Regions from separate parts of the Mariniluteicoccus endophyticus genome, predicted to be linked through region 3. Evidence: predicted binding sites of a transcription regulator. Region 3 holds the regulator's gene; each other region holds the start of a gene.
The links. The regulator LexA, encoded in region 3, represses DNA repair genes until DNA is damaged. The targets are predictions, from matches to a motif close to TCGAACANNTGTTCGA.
Positions count from the first base shown of each region.

Region 1 (4,196 bases), on a different contig from region 3:
CTGCTGGAGGATCCGGCCTCCCCCGCGCTCGCCCTCGACCAGGTCGCCGCGCGGCTCGGCGTCAGCGGGCGTACGCTCGCCCGCCGCTTCACCGCCGCCGTCGGCATGACCCCGCACGCCTACCAGACCGCCGTCCGCCGCGAACGCGCCGCCGAGCTCGTCGCGCGCGGCTGGACGCGCGGGGAGGCTGCCCGCGCCGTGGGGTACGCCGACGCGCGCTCGCTGCGCGCCTAGCGGGAGGCCCGGAACGTCACGACGGGTGGCGGCGTCGGGAACGGGAGCCCCTGAGCTCGACCCAGCGGTCGCCGTTGCCCCAGCGGTGCGCGGACTGCGTCACCGCGGGCTCGCCGAGCAGCACCGTCATCCCCTCGACGAGCTGCCGTCGCTGATGGACCCGTGGAACGCGCCGAGGTTCCAGCGGCCGGGCTGCCGTAATTCGGGCCCACACGCTTCGTGATCTGGCGCGGGGCCGCCTTCGCAGCCTCCGCGTACGCGTCGACTCGCGCCGTTGCGCGGGATGATCAGGTCGAGGTGGCGTACGCGGTCGTCGAACGCGCTGACCTTCAGCACGCCGTGCTGTCAAGACGCGAACCAGCTGCCGGGGTCCGGCGGCGCGTGCACGCGGGAGGTCACGTCGAAGCCGAGCGCCGACGGCGTCCACCACCTCCTCGCGGGTGGGCGCCACCCACTGCTCGAGGTCTCGCTCAGCTGCACGTAGCTGTCGACCACATCCATCTGCCCGACGTCAGCAACCGCGAGGTTATGCTCTCGGCGTGACGACGACGCTGCGCAGCATCTTCCGGCATCCGGTGAAGTCCATGGGCGGCGAGGAGCTGTCCCACGTCGAGCTCGACGAGCGCGGGATCGTGGGCGACCGCTGGTATGCCGTCGAGGACGGCGACGGCCACTTCGCCTCCGGCAAGAACACCCGCCGGTTCAGACGACGCGACGCGGTGTTCGGGTTCACCGCGGCCACGGTCGGCGAAGGCGTGCGCGTATCCGACGGTACGCACGAGTGGGCCGTCGGCGACGCCGCCCTGGATGCGCACCTCTCGGAGCTCATGGGTGATCCCGTACGCGTCCTCCCGGAGCGTGACGTCCTCCACCAGGACGGCGGCCAGGTCTCACTGATCGGAACCGCCACGCTCGCATGGTGTGCCGAGCGCTGGGGCGTCGACGCCGATCCACGCCGGTTGCGCGTCAATCTCGTCGTCGAGACCGACGAGCCCTTCGTCGAGGAGTCGTGGGTCGGCTCGAACGTCTCCGTGGGTGACGTCGTGCTGCACGTCGACGCCCGCGTACCGAGGTGTCGCATGATCGACATCCAGCAGGTCGGCGTACGCGCCGACGGCGCCTGGTTGAAGCCGCTGGGTGGCGAGCGCGACGCCTGTCTGGCGGTGTACGCGTCTGTGGTGAGCACGGGCACCCTCCACGCCGGAGCCCCGGTCTCCCCCACACCTGCCTGAGCTCCCCGATCTGCTGCTCCTGGAGCCAGGCCAAGCCGAAACCGCTCTCCGCCGAGCCCGCCCACTGCTCTCCGAGCGAGTCCACCCGCCCACTGTCCTCCGAGCGAACCCAACCCACCCACTGCTCTCCGCGCGAGCGCCGGCGAGACGAGGAGCCGCCTCCGCCTAGGTGGCGTGGGCTGCGCGGGCAGCGCTGCGCGGCTGGGACGCCGGCCGGCCAGATCGTGGGTCACGCCGGGTCCGCGGCGTCTTTACGCCGCTTCCGCGCTGCCCGCTCCGCCCACATCACACCCAGCCTGGTCTCCTACCGAGCGCCACCCGCCCACTGTTCTCCGAGCGAGCGCCAGCGAGACGAGAACCCCTAGCCGACCGGCAAACCCGCCCACTGATCTCCGAGCGAGGCCGCCTGCGGCCGAGACGAGGAGCCGGCGTGGGACTGCACTCCGGGCGGGCGCGAGCGAGACGAGGATCTTGCCCGCCGCTCAGGAAATGTCAGACCCTCTTCCTACGATTAGAACATCAGTTCTCATCAAGGAGAGGAAGGTGGTTCCGGTGGATACCCCCGCCGCCCGGACCCTGCAATCCCTACCCGACAGACCCGCCCTCATCGGCGGACTCCGCGACACCGCCGAACGCATCCGCCAGGCCGAGATCGACCAGCTCCTCCTGCTGGCCGCGTGCGCCCAGGCCTATTCGTGGATCGACGAATACGCCGACCACGACGCCGACGCACGCGTCCTCCACGGCGAACGCCTGTTACCCATCGGAGCCGACGGAACCCCCGACGTCGCCGAATTCCTCACCCTCGAGGTCGGCCCCGCCCTCGGGATCAGCCCCGGCGCCGCCTCCCAGCAGATCTCCGACGTGCTCAACCTCCAACACCGGCACCCCCGCCTGTGGGCCCATGTGATCGCCGGACACGTCCGGTTCACCTCCGCGAGAAAGGTCGCGCAGGCCGTCGCCGCACGGGGCCTGTCCCAGGCCCAGGCACTCAAGGTCGATGAACGACTCGCCCCGTTCGCACCGGGCATGGGCACCACCCGGATGGTCAACCAGGCCGAACGACTCTGCGCGGTCGTCGACCCCGAAGGCGAAGAACACCGCCGTCAACGGGCCCTCGACGAACGCTACGTCCAGACCCAGCCCGCCGAAGGAGGAGTCATCGAGATGTCAGCCCGGCTGGACGGTGCTGCCGGCCTCCGACTGGAAGCAACCATCACCGAGCTCGCCGGCATCCTCGCCACCCAGCCCGACCCGCCCCCCAGTGACAGGCCGCAGGCCTCGTTGATCGCCTGGCCCTCCGGCGGACGCAACACCCGCGCCCGCGCCCTCGAACTCCTCGCCACCCCCGCCCGTGCGGCTGCTGTCCTCGCCGCCGGCCGCGGTGAAACCGCTCCTGTGGCCGGTGACATGGTGCTGGAGCTGGAGGTCCGGGTGCGGCCCGACGAGGTCGATCACGGTGCGGGCGGGGAGGTCACCGGCCTGGGCGTGGTCGCACGCTCGCAGCTCGACCACCTCCTGGCGACCGCAGCCAAGGTGGTGGTGCGGCCGGTGGTCGATCTCAACGTGCACCACCAGACGTCGGGCTATGTTCCGACGCCGGCGCAGCGGTGGGCGGTGCTCGCGCGTGAGCAGGTGATGGCCTTCCCGTTCGCCACACGGCAGTCTCGTTCGAGGTTCGTCGACCTCGATCATGTGGTGCCGTGGCCCGCGGGTCCGACGGCGACGCACAACCTCATCCCTCTGGATCGGCGGGCGCACCGGGCGAAGACCCACGGCGGGTTCCGGGTCGAACCCGTCCGGCCCGGAGTCGCGAAGTGGACGACGCCGGCCGGGCAGACCTACTGGGTATCACCGCACGGCACGTTCGCCGACGGCCCCGCCATCGAACGCAAGCTCGACCCCAACGGAGTCCGGCGGCGGATGCGCGCAGCCACCCGTGAGGCCGCCCGCCTCGCACGGGAGGCCGAGCGGGCACAGCTCGAGGCCGAGGCCTCACGGGTCGCGGCCAGGCTCCTGGCCCGAGCCCCCGAACTCATCACCCTCGACCCCACCCTGCATCAGCCCGGCCAGAATGGAACGGAGGACCAGGCCGCCTGACCGGACCCACCTGATCCGATCGCACCGCCCGACCGTCGCCCCGCCCGACCGTCGGGCCGCCTGACCATCGGGCCGCCTGACCATCGGGCCGCCTGACCATCGGAGCCCTCTGAGCAGACCTGATCTGGTTGGCGCGCCCGACCTGAACTCTGGCCGAACCAGCGACAGCTGGGATCCAGGTGCACCTTCGCACCGTCCCGCCTGCAGCGCCTGTGCAGCGCCGAGCCGTCACCTCGAGGGGGTGGACGGCCATCCGGCATGCCCAGGCACACCGCCCCGTCCTGCCCGGAACCAGCGCCACGCCGTGACCCCAAAGGCCAACGCTCCTCCGGCATGCCCAACAACCGGGAGGTCCAGGAGCCTCTGCCCTGCGCAACCGGTGAGCCGCCAACGGCTCAGCTCCAACCAAAGCACACCGTCTAAGGGAGAACTACCTGCGCCATCCTGTCCGGCACCAGGCGCGAACGTGAAGACGTGAGAGAGGCGGAGTCGCGGGTGATGCCTCAGCCAGCGAGAACCCGACATCGGCGCGGACGACGGGCAGTCAGTCAGGCAGACCGTTGACTAGGGGGCACTGCCGGACAGTACGGGGAGACTCCCGTGGAGCGGCCACGACCAGACCGCGCCGGA
Region 1 is NZ_BAAGXC010000001.1:82,538-86,733, forward strand. Features, by position in the region: gene ACYVGD_RS00340 (GlxA family transcriptional regulator) at 1-234, shown strand, start outside; gene ACYVGD_RS00345 (hypothetical protein) at 518-718, shown strand; gene ACYVGD_RS00350 (MOSC domain-containing protein) at 774-1,466, shown strand; gene ACYVGD_RS00355 (HNH endonuclease signature motif containing protein) at 2,019-3,566, shown strand.
Region 1: ACYVGD_RS00355 (HNH endonuclease signature motif containing protein) is a predicted target of LexA. The motif match lies at 1,979-1,994, and genes of this name have one in related genera.

Region 2 (4,196 bases), on a different contig from region 3:
CGGTTGGCGTCGTGGACCTTCGCGCTGAACGGTCTCGACGTCGACCAGCGCCTGGGGTCCCTCTACGAGCCCGTCGACGACGAGCGGTTCGACCTGGTCGTGACCAACCCGCCGTACGTCATGTCGCCGCCCGACGAGCACCGCCTGACCTACCGCGAGGGCTCGTTCACCGCCGACGGGCTCATGGAGGCGGTCGTCCGCGGCATCGACGGGCGTCTGAACCCCGGCGGGACGCTGCAGGTGCTCGGCAACTGGGCGATCCTGCGCGACGGCGGCTGGGAGGAGCGGCTACGGTCGTGGATCCCGGCCGGGCACGACGCGCTGGTGATGGAGCGTGAGCGGCTCGATCCGTACGAGTACATCGAGATCTGGCTGGCCGATGCCGGTCTGGTCGGGACGGACGCGTACGCCGCGCGATATCGCGAGTGGCTCGACTACTTCGACCAGCTCGGGATCGTCGGCGTCGGCATGGGCTGGCTGTCGGTGCACCGCACCGACTCGTCCCACCCCGACCTGCGCGTCGAGTCGTGGCCGCATGCGGTGGAGCAGCCCGTCGGTGACGCGTTCCGCGAGCAGCAGGAGGGCGTGGCCGCGGCGCGGTGCAGCGACGACGTGCTGTGGGCGACACCCTGGGCACTGGCCGACGACATCGTGCAGGAGACGATCGGGGCGCCCGGCGCGGAGGACCCCTCGCACATCGTGCTGCGCTCCCAGCGCGGGTTCCGGCGCGCGGTCGAGGTCGACACCGGCCTGGGCGGCGTGCTCGGCGCGTGCGACGGTGACCTGCCGCTGGGCGTGATCGTCGACGTCGTCGCCGGCCTGCTGGAGGTCGACGCCGCTTCCCTGCGCACCGAGGTTCTGCCGCGCGTCCGCGAGCTCGTCGCCGACGGGATGTTGCGTACGCGCTGACTCAGCGGCGACCCATGAACGCCCGGCGCTCGTCGGGCGTGTGCTTCTCGAGCGCGTACCGCAGGGCCGTGCGCGGCATGGTGTCGGCGTACCGCTCGAGGAAGTCGTCGAGCGCTGCCCGGTCGCGCAGGCCGATCTCGCGCAGCATCCAGCCCGTGGCCCTGTGGATGAGGTCGTGCTCGTCGCCGAGCAGGCGGTGGGCAGTGTCGAGCGGCAGCTCGCTCTCCCCCGCGCGGATCGGGCCGAGCATCGCCACCATCGCCAGGCGACGGCGCCACAGGTTCTCCGAGGAGATGAGCGGGTCGAGCGTCGCGCGTCGCGTGGCGTCGTCCTGGACCACCAGCCAGGGCCCGAGCGTGTGCGGCGCGACGGTGTCGACGAGGTCCCAGTTGTCGAGGTCGTCGGCGCGCCGGATCACCAGGGCGACGATGGCGTCCTTCGTGTGCTGCGGGGTACGCCGGGGCTTGCTGAGGTCTGCCAGCAGGATGGCCGCGAGGAGGCGTACCTCGTGGACGGGGTGGTCGAGGAGGTCCTCGATGTCGTCGAGCGTGACGTCGTCGCGCACCTGCTTGGCCAGCGCGCGCGTCTTCGGGACGCTGACACCGGCGAACTGGTCGCCGTCGGCGTAGCCGCCGGGACCGGCCTTGAAGAAGCGGGTCTTGGCAATGGCGTCGTCGGGGTTGCCGAGCGCGATGAGGCGTGCAGCGATGGCGTCCGCGGTCATGGCGTCAGCCTAGGGACCGCTGGATGAGGGTGGTACGAGCCGCCAGGCCCATGCCGATCGACGACACGCTTGTCACCGCATGGACTGCCCGCCCCTCCCCTCCGCTCGCGCGCCTCATATCCACGTTCACCTGATGTTCACCGCCAAACCTTCCATCTATTCGTATACCTGTTCTATAGTTGAGGTGAAGGAGGAGGTCGTCATGAGAGCACCCAGCGAGATCACCCCGACCCGCACCGAGGTCGTCGCCGCGCTCGTCGAGCTGCGTGAGGACGAGCGGCGGCTGGGTGCGGCCCGGCTGGCGACGATCGCGCTGGCGTGCGAGGCGTGGTCGATGGTCGACGACTCCCCTTTCGACTCCCAGACCCGCACCGAACCCGCGGTCCTCTTCGGCGAACGCATGGTCGCCATGGGCGGCGCGGGCACCCCCGAGGTCGCCGAGTTCGCCACGCTCGAGATCGGGCCGGCCCTCGGCATCTCCCCCGACTCGGCCTACGGGCTGGTGAGCGACGTCCTCAACCTCAAGCACCGGCTGCCGATCCTGTGGGAGAAGGCGCTGTCGGGAGCCGTGCGCGAGTGGGTCGCCCGCCGCGTGGCGCGCAACACCGCGGCGCTCCCCCTCGACGTCGCCCGAACGATCGACACGCACCTCTCCCCGCTGGTCGACGGCATGACCGACGCGAAAGCCCTTGCGGAGTTCGACCGGATGGCGATCCTGTTCGACACCGATCGCGAGAGGCGGCGCGAAGAAGCACTCTCACACCGGTACGCCCACGTGTTCACCGGCAGCGACGGCACCGCCCAGGTCGATGCCCGGCTCGACGTGGCTGCCGCCGTCGTCCTCGACCAGACCCTCGACCACGGTGCGCGGACGCTCGCCGTGGGAGGCGTCGAAGGCACGCGGAACAGCCTGCGCGCCCAGGCGCTGGAGCTGCTCGCCCATCCCACGCGCGCCCACCTCATCCTCGACCAGGGGCTCCCCTTCGACACCACACCATCCGGGCAGCACATCCCCGTCACCATCGACCCCGACACCGGAGAGATCACCACCACCCCAGGCAGCGGCACATCCTGCACGCACGGGGTCGAGCTCGTCGTACGCGTCTCCGACCACGACCTCCGACACGACGGCGGAGGCACCCTCAACCACCTCGCCCCACTCACCCGCCAAGCCCTCCACGAGCTCCTGGCCTCCGCGCCACAGGTCACCGTTCGGCCCGTCATCGACCTCACCCAGCCCGTGACCATCAGCCAGTACAAACCCAGCCCCGAGCTCCGCTGGATCATCACCGAACGCGACCAACGAGAGCTCTACCCCTACTCCAACCGCACCGCACGATCCCGACACATCGACCTCGACCACACCATCCCCTGGCACCGAGGCGGCCAGACCACCACCGACAACCTCGCCGCGCTGTCCCGCAAGGCCCACCGCGCCATCACCCACGCCGGTTTCCAGGTCGAACAGACCACCCCCGGCACCCTCAAGCTCACCACCCCCACCGGACAACAGCTGTGGACCAACGCCCACGGCACCCACACCCAACCCCCACCCGACCGCACCCGCACCAACGACCCCGACCAGACCACCACCGTCATGCTCACCACCGCACTGGCGATCATCGCCCGCCACCGCGACCGCATCACCACACAAGCCACCACCCGGGCCCGCGAGGCACAACGGCAGGAGCGGCTGGAAGCCGCACGCGACGAGGTCGGCCGGGCAACGTTGCAGGCCGATCCCGGCGCGGTGCTCACCGGCCGCCTCGACCCGAGACTCCCCGTCGTGGGGTCGGACACCCCACCACCCTTCTGACCGTTCACCACACCCGACCCAGCCGCGAGACCACAGGTCTCGCGGCCATTGGTCGTTGACCGGCGCACGTCTACAGTGGACCCATGACGCCCCCGCTGCCCATGCCGTCCCCCGCCGAGCTGCGCGCCACGGCGATCGCCCTGGCAACCCTGGAGGCGGCGCTCTCGCCCGACTGGGAGGACCGACGCTTCTCGTGGAACCCGGCCTGGGCCGACCAGGAGGAGCTGTTGCAGGGGCGCGACGGGTCGGGCGAGGAGATGCACGTGCTCGTGCGGGCCGGCGACGCGGCGATCAACATCGCGTCCCCCGACCACGGAATGCTCGAGGGCGGCTTCGGCTCGACCGACTGGGCCCGCGGGTTCTTCGAGGTCGAGCCCATCCCGACCGTCGGCTCGACCGTGCGGCTGCACACCGTCGACGGGCAGTGGACCGCATGGGAGGTCACGCCCGACGGCGCCCCTGCGGCCGAGGAGTGGCTGTCGTTCCTGACCGAGGGGACGCAGCGCTACCTGCACTTCGCCGCCGACTACCACGAGATCGACGTGACGCCGGACGTGGAGGAGGCGGTCGCCGCGATCTTCGGCGGTGCGGCGCTGACCCCGGCGTACGCCGCCGTCCTCGCACCCGAGAACGACTGGGACGACATCGTGCCCGAGCTCGAGGAGATGGGGATCTCACCCGGCGCGTGAGCGAGAAGAATCCCTTGGGGGCCTCAGGACACCGACGAACCGTGGGCACTCAGCGTCG
Region 2 is NZ_BAAGXC010000009.1:3,140-7,335, reverse strand. Features, by position in the region: gene ACYVGD_RS02530 (DUF7059 domain-containing protein) at 1-909, shown strand, start outside; gene ACYVGD_RS02525 (DNA alkylation repair protein) at 911-1,633, opposite strand; gene ACYVGD_RS02520 (HNH endonuclease signature motif containing protein) at 1,836-3,449, shown strand; gene ACYVGD_RS02515 (hypothetical protein) at 3,533-4,138, shown strand.
Region 2: ACYVGD_RS02520 (HNH endonuclease signature motif containing protein) is a predicted target of LexA. The motif match lies at 1,794-1,809, and genes of this name have one in related genera.

Region 3 (4,196 bases):
TCGCGCAGCGCCCTGATCTCAACCTCGAAGTCGTCGACCGACTCGAACTGGCGGTAAACGCTGGCGAACCGGAGGTAGGCGACCTGATCGAGCTCGCGGAGCGGGCCGAGGATCGCGACCCCCACCTCGTCGGCGGGAATCTCGGACTGGCCGGACGACCGCAACGTCTCCTCGACACGCTGCCCCAGCCGCGCCAGCTGCTCCTCGGTGACGGGCCGGCCCTTGCAGGCCTTGCGCACGCCTTGGATCACCTTCTCGCGGTTGAAGGGCTCGAGGACCCCTGAGCGCTTGGCGATCACGACCTGCATCTGCTCGATGGTCGTGAACCTCCGTTCGCACGAGGGGCACTGACGCCGCCGTCGGACGCTGCACCCGTCATCGGTCGTGCGGGAGTCGAGCACGCGCGAGTCGTCGTGGCGACAGAACGGACAGTGCATGACACCCTCCTCTCGTGACGGGTCACGACAAGGTCACCCACCCCTGAGGTGGGGTCCCGCTGGGGATAAACCTGTGCGCGACCATGCGGACAACTGTGGATATCGACCACTAACTGTGGACAAACGACAGTCGTGTAACTACTAGATGTAGGTACCCTAGGCCGATCGGACCACAATCGCAAGACGCGGGGCGGCTCGTGTCGAATTCCTCATCGAGAGGCTGCAGCGGCGGCCATCGGCCCGGCGTCGGACATCACACGGGCAGCGGTGAGCCCCACGCAGGCCACCCCGGCTACAACGAAGAGGGCAACCAGCGCCAACACCAGGGCGAGCCCGCGATCGGTCAGGCGGGTCACCACAACGGGCGCCTCCCCCACGCCCACCCGCGGCCGCACGCCGGCGGCGGGCACCGGCGCGACACCGCTGCAGGAGCGAGCGGCGACCGCCGCACGGGAGCTGGACGCCACGACCTGGGGTCGGGCCACCTCGGGGCGCACCGAGCGGTCGGCGCGGCCCGCCGGGGCCTGGCAGCGCTCGGTGCTACGCGCGCCGATAGGGGCGGCGTGACGGGAAGCGAGTGCAGTCATGGTAAATCTCCTCGGGAAGTGTTCGAACGAGTGTTCGACGGATCTTATTTTTAGACGGTCTCGCATTCGAACACAAGTGCGAACCTCGTACACGTGTTCGAACCGTTACCCGCAAGTCCCGAGTCCATCAGGGGGGTCTGACAATTTTTGGACGACGCGGGCACGGCGACACGTCGAACAGATGTTTGATTCACGCATTCGATTGCCCTAGCCTCGAGACATGGCCGAACGCGAGACCCCCGACCCCGAGTCCCCCGCGCCGCAGAAACCGCCGCGCAAGCGTGGTCGCCCCACTCGAGAGGCGATCGCCGCCCAGCTGGCCGAGGCGGGTGCCTCGGTGACCTCGCTGCCAGACGGTCCCGTCGACGCCGACGGACTCACCCCGCGTCAGCGCCGCGTTCTCGAGGTCATCAAGCATTCGGTCGACTCGCGTGGCTACCCGCCCAGCATCCGCGAGATGGGGGAGGCCGTGGGCCTCGCGTCCCCCTCGTCGGTCTCCCACCAGCTCAAGGTGCTGGAGCAGAAGGGCTTCCTCCGCCGGGACCCGAACCGGCCGCGCGCCCTCGAGGTGCTCATGCCCCCGTCCGGCCGTGATCCGCTCGACCACGGCTACGACGAAACCGGTGTCCGTGACGCCTTCCCCGACGCCGTGCCGGTGCCCGTCGTCGGCCGCATCGCCGCCGGTGGCCCGATTCTGGCCGAGGAGCAGGTCGAGGACGTCTTCCCGCTCCCCCGTCAGATCGTCGGCGACGGCACGCTGTTCCTCCTCGAGGTGCGTGGCGACTCGATGATCGACGCCGCGATCTGTGACGGCGACTGGGTCGTGGTCCGCCAGCAGCAGACGGCCGTCAATGGCGACATCGTGGCCGCCCTGCTCGACACCGAGGCGACCGTGAAGACCTACCGGCGCCAGGGCAACCAGATCTGGCTGCTCCCCCACAACGAGGCGTACGACCCGATCGACGGCAACCACGCGTCGATCATGGGCAAGGTCGTGGCGGTGCTGCGCCGCCTCTGACGGCGTTCAGTCCGCCCGGCTCTCCTGAAGCCGCCTGAGCGCCCCGACCGCAACCTCGCGATCGGTGGTCATCCACATGTCGGGCATGCTCGCGCGCAGGAACGAGCCGTAGCGTGCGGTGACCAGACGCGGGTCGAGCACCGCGACGACGCCGCGGTCGCTGGCGCGCCGGATCAGCCGCCCGGCTCCCTGTGCCATGAGCAGTGCGGCGTGCCCCGCCGCGATGGCCATGAACCCGTTGCCTCCCGCCTCGGCGACCGCCTTCTGACGCGCCTGCATGAGCGGGTCGTCGGGACGCGGGAACGGGATCTTGTCGATGATCACCAGCTCGCAGGTGTCGCCCGGCACGTCGATGCCCTGCCACAGCGAGACCGTGCCGAACAGGCTCGTGTCGGGCTCGGCGATGAAGCGCCTCGTCAGCTCGGACAGCTGGGCGTCACCTTGGCACAGGATCGTCTGCTTCGGCAGCTGCTTGCGCGCGTGGGTCGCTGCCAGCTCGGCCGAGCGCTGGGATGCGAAGAGACCGAGCGTACGCCCGCCCGCCGCCCACACGAGCTCGGCGACCTCGGTGAGGACCTCGTCGGCGATGCCGTCGCGACGCGGGGGCGGGAGCGTACGCCCCACGTAGAGGATGCCCTGACGACGGTAGTCGAACGGTGAGCCGACGTCGACGCCACGCCAGGTGACCTCGGCGCCGGCGGGCTCGGGGTGTTCGCGTCGTTCGCGGCTGGACAGGCCGACCGAGCCGGCGGCCTGGCCGAACTCGCCGCCGATCGTCAGCGTCGCCGAGGTGAGGACGGTGGTCGCCTCCCCCAGGACGCGCTCGCGCATGAGCCCGGCCACGCTCAGCGGTGAGACGCGCAGCTCACGGCCGAACCTCTCCCCGCGGTCGTTGACGTAGACGACATCGGCGTCGGCGAGGGCCGCGGCCCGCTCGGCCACGTCGTAGACCTCCTTGACCGCAGCTGCGGCCTGGCGCTGGTCGTTCTCAGCGTCCTTGGTGTTCATCGACGACAGGACGCGGCGCGTCACCTCTCGGATCTGCTCGCACGCCCGCACCACAGGCGAGTCCGGCTCGGTCACGCGCTCCGGGGCCACGGCCAGCAGCGCGTCGTTGAGGGCGTCGGAGAGGTCGAGCAGCTCGAGCCCCAGGTCGTCGTCGAGCCACGCGGTGGCGCGCCGGCCGACCCGCTCGATCTGCTGGGGGCTCATCTCGACGCTGGCGGCGCCCGTCACCCGGGACACGAGCTCGTGGGCCTCATCGATGATGACGTGGTCGTGCTCGGGTAGGGCCGTTCCTCCGTGCATGGCGTCGATGGCGAGCAGGGCATGGTTGGTCACCACGAGGTCGGACTCGCGGGCGCGCTCCCGGCTCTTCTCGACGAAGCACTCCTCGCCGAACGGGCAGCGCTGGGCACCCAGGCACTCGCGCACCGGCACCGACACCTGCGCCCACGCCTTCGTGCCGTGGGTCGGGGCGTCGTCACGGTCGGCCAGGTTGCCCTCGGTCAGCTCGTCTTCGGCCCACTCGCGCAGGGCGACCACCTCGGCGCCCACGACCGACTCGGGCGACTGCGCGGTGGCGCGCAGGGCCTCGACAACCTCGCCGGAGCCGAGCAGCGTGTCCTGGTCGGCGACGCCCTCGCGTACGCGCAGCAGGCATGCGTAGTTGCTGCGTCCCTTCAGGATCGCCGCGCGCGGGCGCCGCCCCGTGGCCTGCTCGACCGCGTCGAGCGCCGAGGGGATGTCTTTCGAGGCCAGCTGGGCCTGGAGCGCGAGCGTGGCCGTCGCGACGACGACGCGCTCGTCGGGGTGGTTGACCACACGCGTGAGGGCCGGCGCGAGATAGCCCAGCGACTTGCCGGTGCCGGTGCCGGCCTGGACCAGCAGGTGCTGACCCGTCTCGAGCGCCTCGGCGACGGAGTCGGCCATCTTCTCCTGGCCCGGACGCGGGCTGCCCCCGATGCCCTCGACGGCGGCCTGGAGGACGTCACGATGATCGACTGGCTTGCTCACCGGTCCAACCTATCGAGTACCACCGACAGGACCGGTCTCAGAACTGGCCCCAGTGCAGCTTCAGGGTGACGGATCCGTCGGCGTTGTCGCTGCGGGCGTACGTTCGCTGGTCGGGCTGACCGTTGCCGAACGGGATCC
Region 3 is NZ_BAAGXC010000032.1:84,354-88,549, reverse strand. Features, by position in the region: gene nrdR (transcriptional regulator NrdR) at 1-437, opposite strand, end outside; gene ACYVGD_RS14970 (hypothetical protein) at 647-1,024, opposite strand; gene lexA (transcriptional repressor LexA) at 1,245-2,042, shown strand; gene ACYVGD_RS14960 (ATP-dependent DNA helicase) at 2,049-3,974, opposite strand; gene ACYVGD_RS14955 (hypothetical protein) at 4,096-4,196, opposite strand, start outside.

Region 4 (4,196 bases), on a different contig from region 3:
GATGCCCTTCTCGCGCTCGAGGTCCATCGAGTCCATGACCCGGTTGTCGACGTCGGAGCCTTCTCGGAACGCGCCTGACTGCCAGAGCATGGCATCGACCAGCGTGGTCTTGCCGTGGTCGACGTGGGCCACGATGGCGACGTTACGAAGGTCGTTGCGGATGGGCATGCAGGTACTCCCGACTGGTTGGTTGCCCGTGGAGTCTATGGCCGGGTTGGCGATGCCACACAATCTCGCGGCCGTCGGACGAACCACGGCCGAGCACGGTCCGAGAGTCCTGGTGATCCCTGTGCCTGGACAAGAGCTGTGCAGAGATGACTTCGCGTATTCCGCTCATCGACCATTCCGCTGCGAGTTCCTGGTCAAGGGCCTGGCGCTCGCACCCCGCTACGTGGCTTGATTGGGTTGTCGCCGTGGAGGGTGCGGGCCGCGCGGCGAGGCCGCCCCTGACGTCCGGGCCGACCACCCAGTCGGCGGAGCGACGCGCGTAGTCGACGGCGGTGGCGAGGCAACCGGGCGGCCGTTCGGAGAGTGGAGGGCGCCCACGCTGGCTCGTCGCAGCCCGGGCCCGAAGGGTGTCGCCGCAGGGCTACTCGATCTCGTCGAGCACGCCCCTCGCATGGGCTGCTCAGGCCGCTCTGGGCTTGCGCGGCTGGTTGCGGATGGGCCGGCGTTCGGGGTCGACACGGCGCGGCGGCACCACTTCGGGGAGGCCGTCGGCGGCGAGGCGGAACTGCCAGCGGTCGGGAGGGTCTCCGTGGCCGGGGAACAACCGCGAGGGCTCGACCAGCGCGTGATGGTGAGGGCAGAGCAGCACGAGGTTGTCGAGGTCTGTCGCACCGCCCGCCCACCAGGGGACGAGGTGGTGGGCCTCGCACCGCTCCTCGGGCACGCCGCAGCCCGGGAACGAGCAGCCGCCGTCCCGTGCGGCCAGCGCCGAGCGCAGCCCGGGCGTCACCAGTCGCACCGTGCGACCAAGATCAACAACGTCCGATCCTGATCCGAGCACGACAGGGAGGATCTCCGCGTCGCAGCACAGCCGCCGCAGGTCCCCGGCCCCGATCTCGGTGCCGTCCGGCAGCAGCCCCGCCTGTTCCGCGCGATCGCGCAGGGCGGACTCGTGGATCGTCACGACGATGCGGGCTCCTCGCCTCGCTCGCTGCGCGTGCTGGTCCGGAGTCTCGTGCGCCGGGGCCTCGTGGTGCGGGCGTCCTGGTTCTTGGGCCTGGCTGGGAGATCCGTTCGGCTCAGCGGGTTCGCCGGGGTGGGCTACGTCTCTGGTGTGCCGTGTGTGCTCGTCTGTGGGCTGGTGGTGCTGCGTGGCCCCGCTCGCCAGGCGCTCGGCCTGTGGGGCCTCGCGCGGTTCGGCGTGGAGCGAGCGTACGAGCTCGACGAAGGCGTCGGCGCGCTGCTGCTCCGGGGTCGCGGCGGACCGCGGGTCGAGGCGGTCACGGGCGTCACGCAGCTCGCGGCGCCGGTCCCCCAAAAACTTCTCGATCATGGAAACCAGTGGCCGTGCGTCGAGCTCGGGCAGGTTGGCGCGTACGTCCAGGCCGCCGTCTCCATCGGAGGTCAGGAACAGGTGGCGCCGCGCATGGGCCCGTCGCCGCTGTTCGTCGAGACGTCGTTGGTCGTCCTCGGGGGAGGGGAGTGCCTCGGGGGCGACGCGCTCGAGCGACTCACGCGCGGCCCGGGCCGCCCGGCGCTCAGACACCGTGTCGGCGTGGGCCACGAGGTCGCGCTCGACCGCGTCGCGCTGCTGGCTCGTCAGTCCCTCGGGTAGCTGGCCCAGCGCCTTCACCACGGCTCGCGCGCGGTCGAGGGGCAGGTCGCCGGCGAGGGTGGCCTCGCGTACGGCCTCGTTGGCCGCCAGCTCGCGCCCCGTGAAGACCGCACCGAGCGCCTCGCCGCGGGTGACGGTGGGGTCGGTGAGTAGCCACTGGGTGGTCGGCGTCGCCTTCGCCTTCTGGGACGAGCCTGCGGCATCGGCCTCGGCCACCAACACGGCCGCCAGTGCCTGCAGGCGTCGCGCGACCCGGCGCGCGGAGGTCACGAGCTCGAGGCGCGTCTCATGATCAAGACGACGCCGGTCGTCGTCCAGCCCGTCGAGGGCGTCACTGATCTGCAGGAGGGCCTCCCGCGTGGTGAGGCTCTTGTTCGAGGGCATGATCAAAGACTACCATGAATCGAACATGTGTACGAATCACGGGTGGTGAACATCGGGTTAACAAACGGTTGTTACGGAGGAGGGGGAGTTGCAAGAATGACCATGCGGTCTGGAACTCGCCAATGGAGGTACGGGTTCGACCCGGAGAGGACGGCGTGATGTCCGAACAGCCCCCAACCACCCTTCTCGCGCCACTGACCGGAGTCATGGTGCGGATCGATCAGGTCCCCGACCCGGTCTTCGCCCGCAAGATGGTCGGTGACGGATTTTCCATCGACCCCGTCGGAAATGTGCTCGTGGCGCCCGCGGCGGGCGAGATCGTCGACGTCCAGCCCTCGCGCCACGCCGTGACGCTGCGTACGGCCGAGGGCCTCGAGGTCCTGATGCACATCGGCCTCGACACCGTCCGACTCGAGGGCGAGGGGTTCACCGCAAAAGTCTCCGCGGGACAGTCCGTGGAGGCGGGCCAGCCGCTGATCGAGTTCGACCTCGACGAGGTGGCCCAGAAGGCGAAGTCGCTGCTCACCCAGGTGGTCGTCACCAACGGCGAGCTCGTGGAGTCGATGGAACCCGCCGAGGGCCTCGTCACCGCGGGCGAGGACGTCGCGCTCACGATCGCGATGGGTGAGCAGGACGAGGCTGCGGGCGCCGCCGCCGGGGGAGCGAAGGCCACCTCCGAGGCCATCCTCGTGCCGAACCCGACGGGGCTCCACGCCCGCCCGGTCGCCACGCTGGCCGGCCTCGCGAAGAGCTTCAAGTCCGACATCCGCATCCGCCGTGGAGACGACTCCGCCAACGCCCGCTCGATCGTGTCGGTCATGGGACTGGCGGTCGGCTACGGCGACAAGGTCGTCGTCACCGCCCACGGCCCCGACGCCAAGGAGGCCGTCGCCAGGCTCGCGGAAGCGATCCGCGAGGGTCTGGGCGAGGACGTCAATCCGCTCACCGAGGCCCCGGCCGCCGCGGCCGGCGCCACCGCGTTCGACGTGCAGCCCGACGTGCCGGCCGAGCCTCAGGACCCGAACGTCCTCAGGGGCGTCTCGGCCTCGCCGGGCCTGGGTGTGGGCACGGTCCTCCAGATGCGCCGCGAGGAGATCCAGGTCGAGAAGGACGCTTCCGACCGCCACAAGGAGCGCCGGCGCCTCGACCAGTCGATCGACCGCGCGCTGCTCGACCTCTCGGCGCTTCAGCACCGCCTCGAGAACGAGGCGGCCCCCGACAAGGCCGCGATCTTCGCCGCCCACCAGGAGATCCTGCAGGATCCCGACCTCCTCGACCGCGCCGTCAGTGCGATCGACAAGGGTCGCAGCGCCGCGTACGCGTGGCAGGGCGCGTTCACCAGCTTCGCCGACCAGCTCGCCGGCCTGTCCAACGAGGTGCTGGCAGGCCGCGCGAACGACGTGCGCGATGTGGGCCAGCGTGTGCTCGAGGAGCTGACGGGCCAGCGTTCGGAGGCGAAGGAGATGCCGGAGAACACGATCCTCCTCGCCGAGGACCTCACACCGTCCGATACCGCCCAGCTCGACCGCTCGAAGGTGGTCGGCTTCGCGACGGCTCGCGGCGGCGCCTCGTCGCACGTCGCGATCATCGCCCGCTCGCTCGACATCCCGGCGGTCGCCGGCATCGAGTCCCGCGCGCTCGACATCGCCGACGGCACCCGCGTCGTCCTCGACGGCACGGCCGGCACGCTCGAGCTCAACCTGAGCGACTCCGAGCTCGACGCGATCCTGACGCGTCAGCGGCGTCAGGCCGAGCGTCGCGAGGCCGAGGAGGCCGCCAAGGACGAGCCGGCGGTCACCACTGACGGCCACCGGGTCCAGGTCGTCGCCAACATCGGCAACGCCGACGACGCCCGCCAGGCCATGACCAAGGGCGCCGAGGGCGTCGGCCTGCTCCGCTCCGAGTTCGTGTTCATGGATCGCCCGACCGCCCCGACGGAGGAGGAACAGGCGGCGGTGTACGCCGACTGCGCCCGCGCGCTCCAGCCCGGCCAGCCGCTGGTGATCCGCACGCTTGACGTCGGCGGCGA
Region 4 is NZ_BAAGXC010000025.1:17,092-21,287, reverse strand. Features, by position in the region: gene typA (translational GTPase TypA) at 1-168, opposite strand, end outside; gene ACYVGD_RS12820 (HNH endonuclease signature motif containing protein) at 629-2,167, opposite strand; gene ptsP (phosphoenolpyruvate--protein phosphotransferase) at 2,326-4,196, shown strand, end outside.
Region 4: ACYVGD_RS12820 (HNH endonuclease signature motif containing protein) is a predicted target of LexA. The motif match lies at 2,187-2,202, and genes of this name have one in related genera.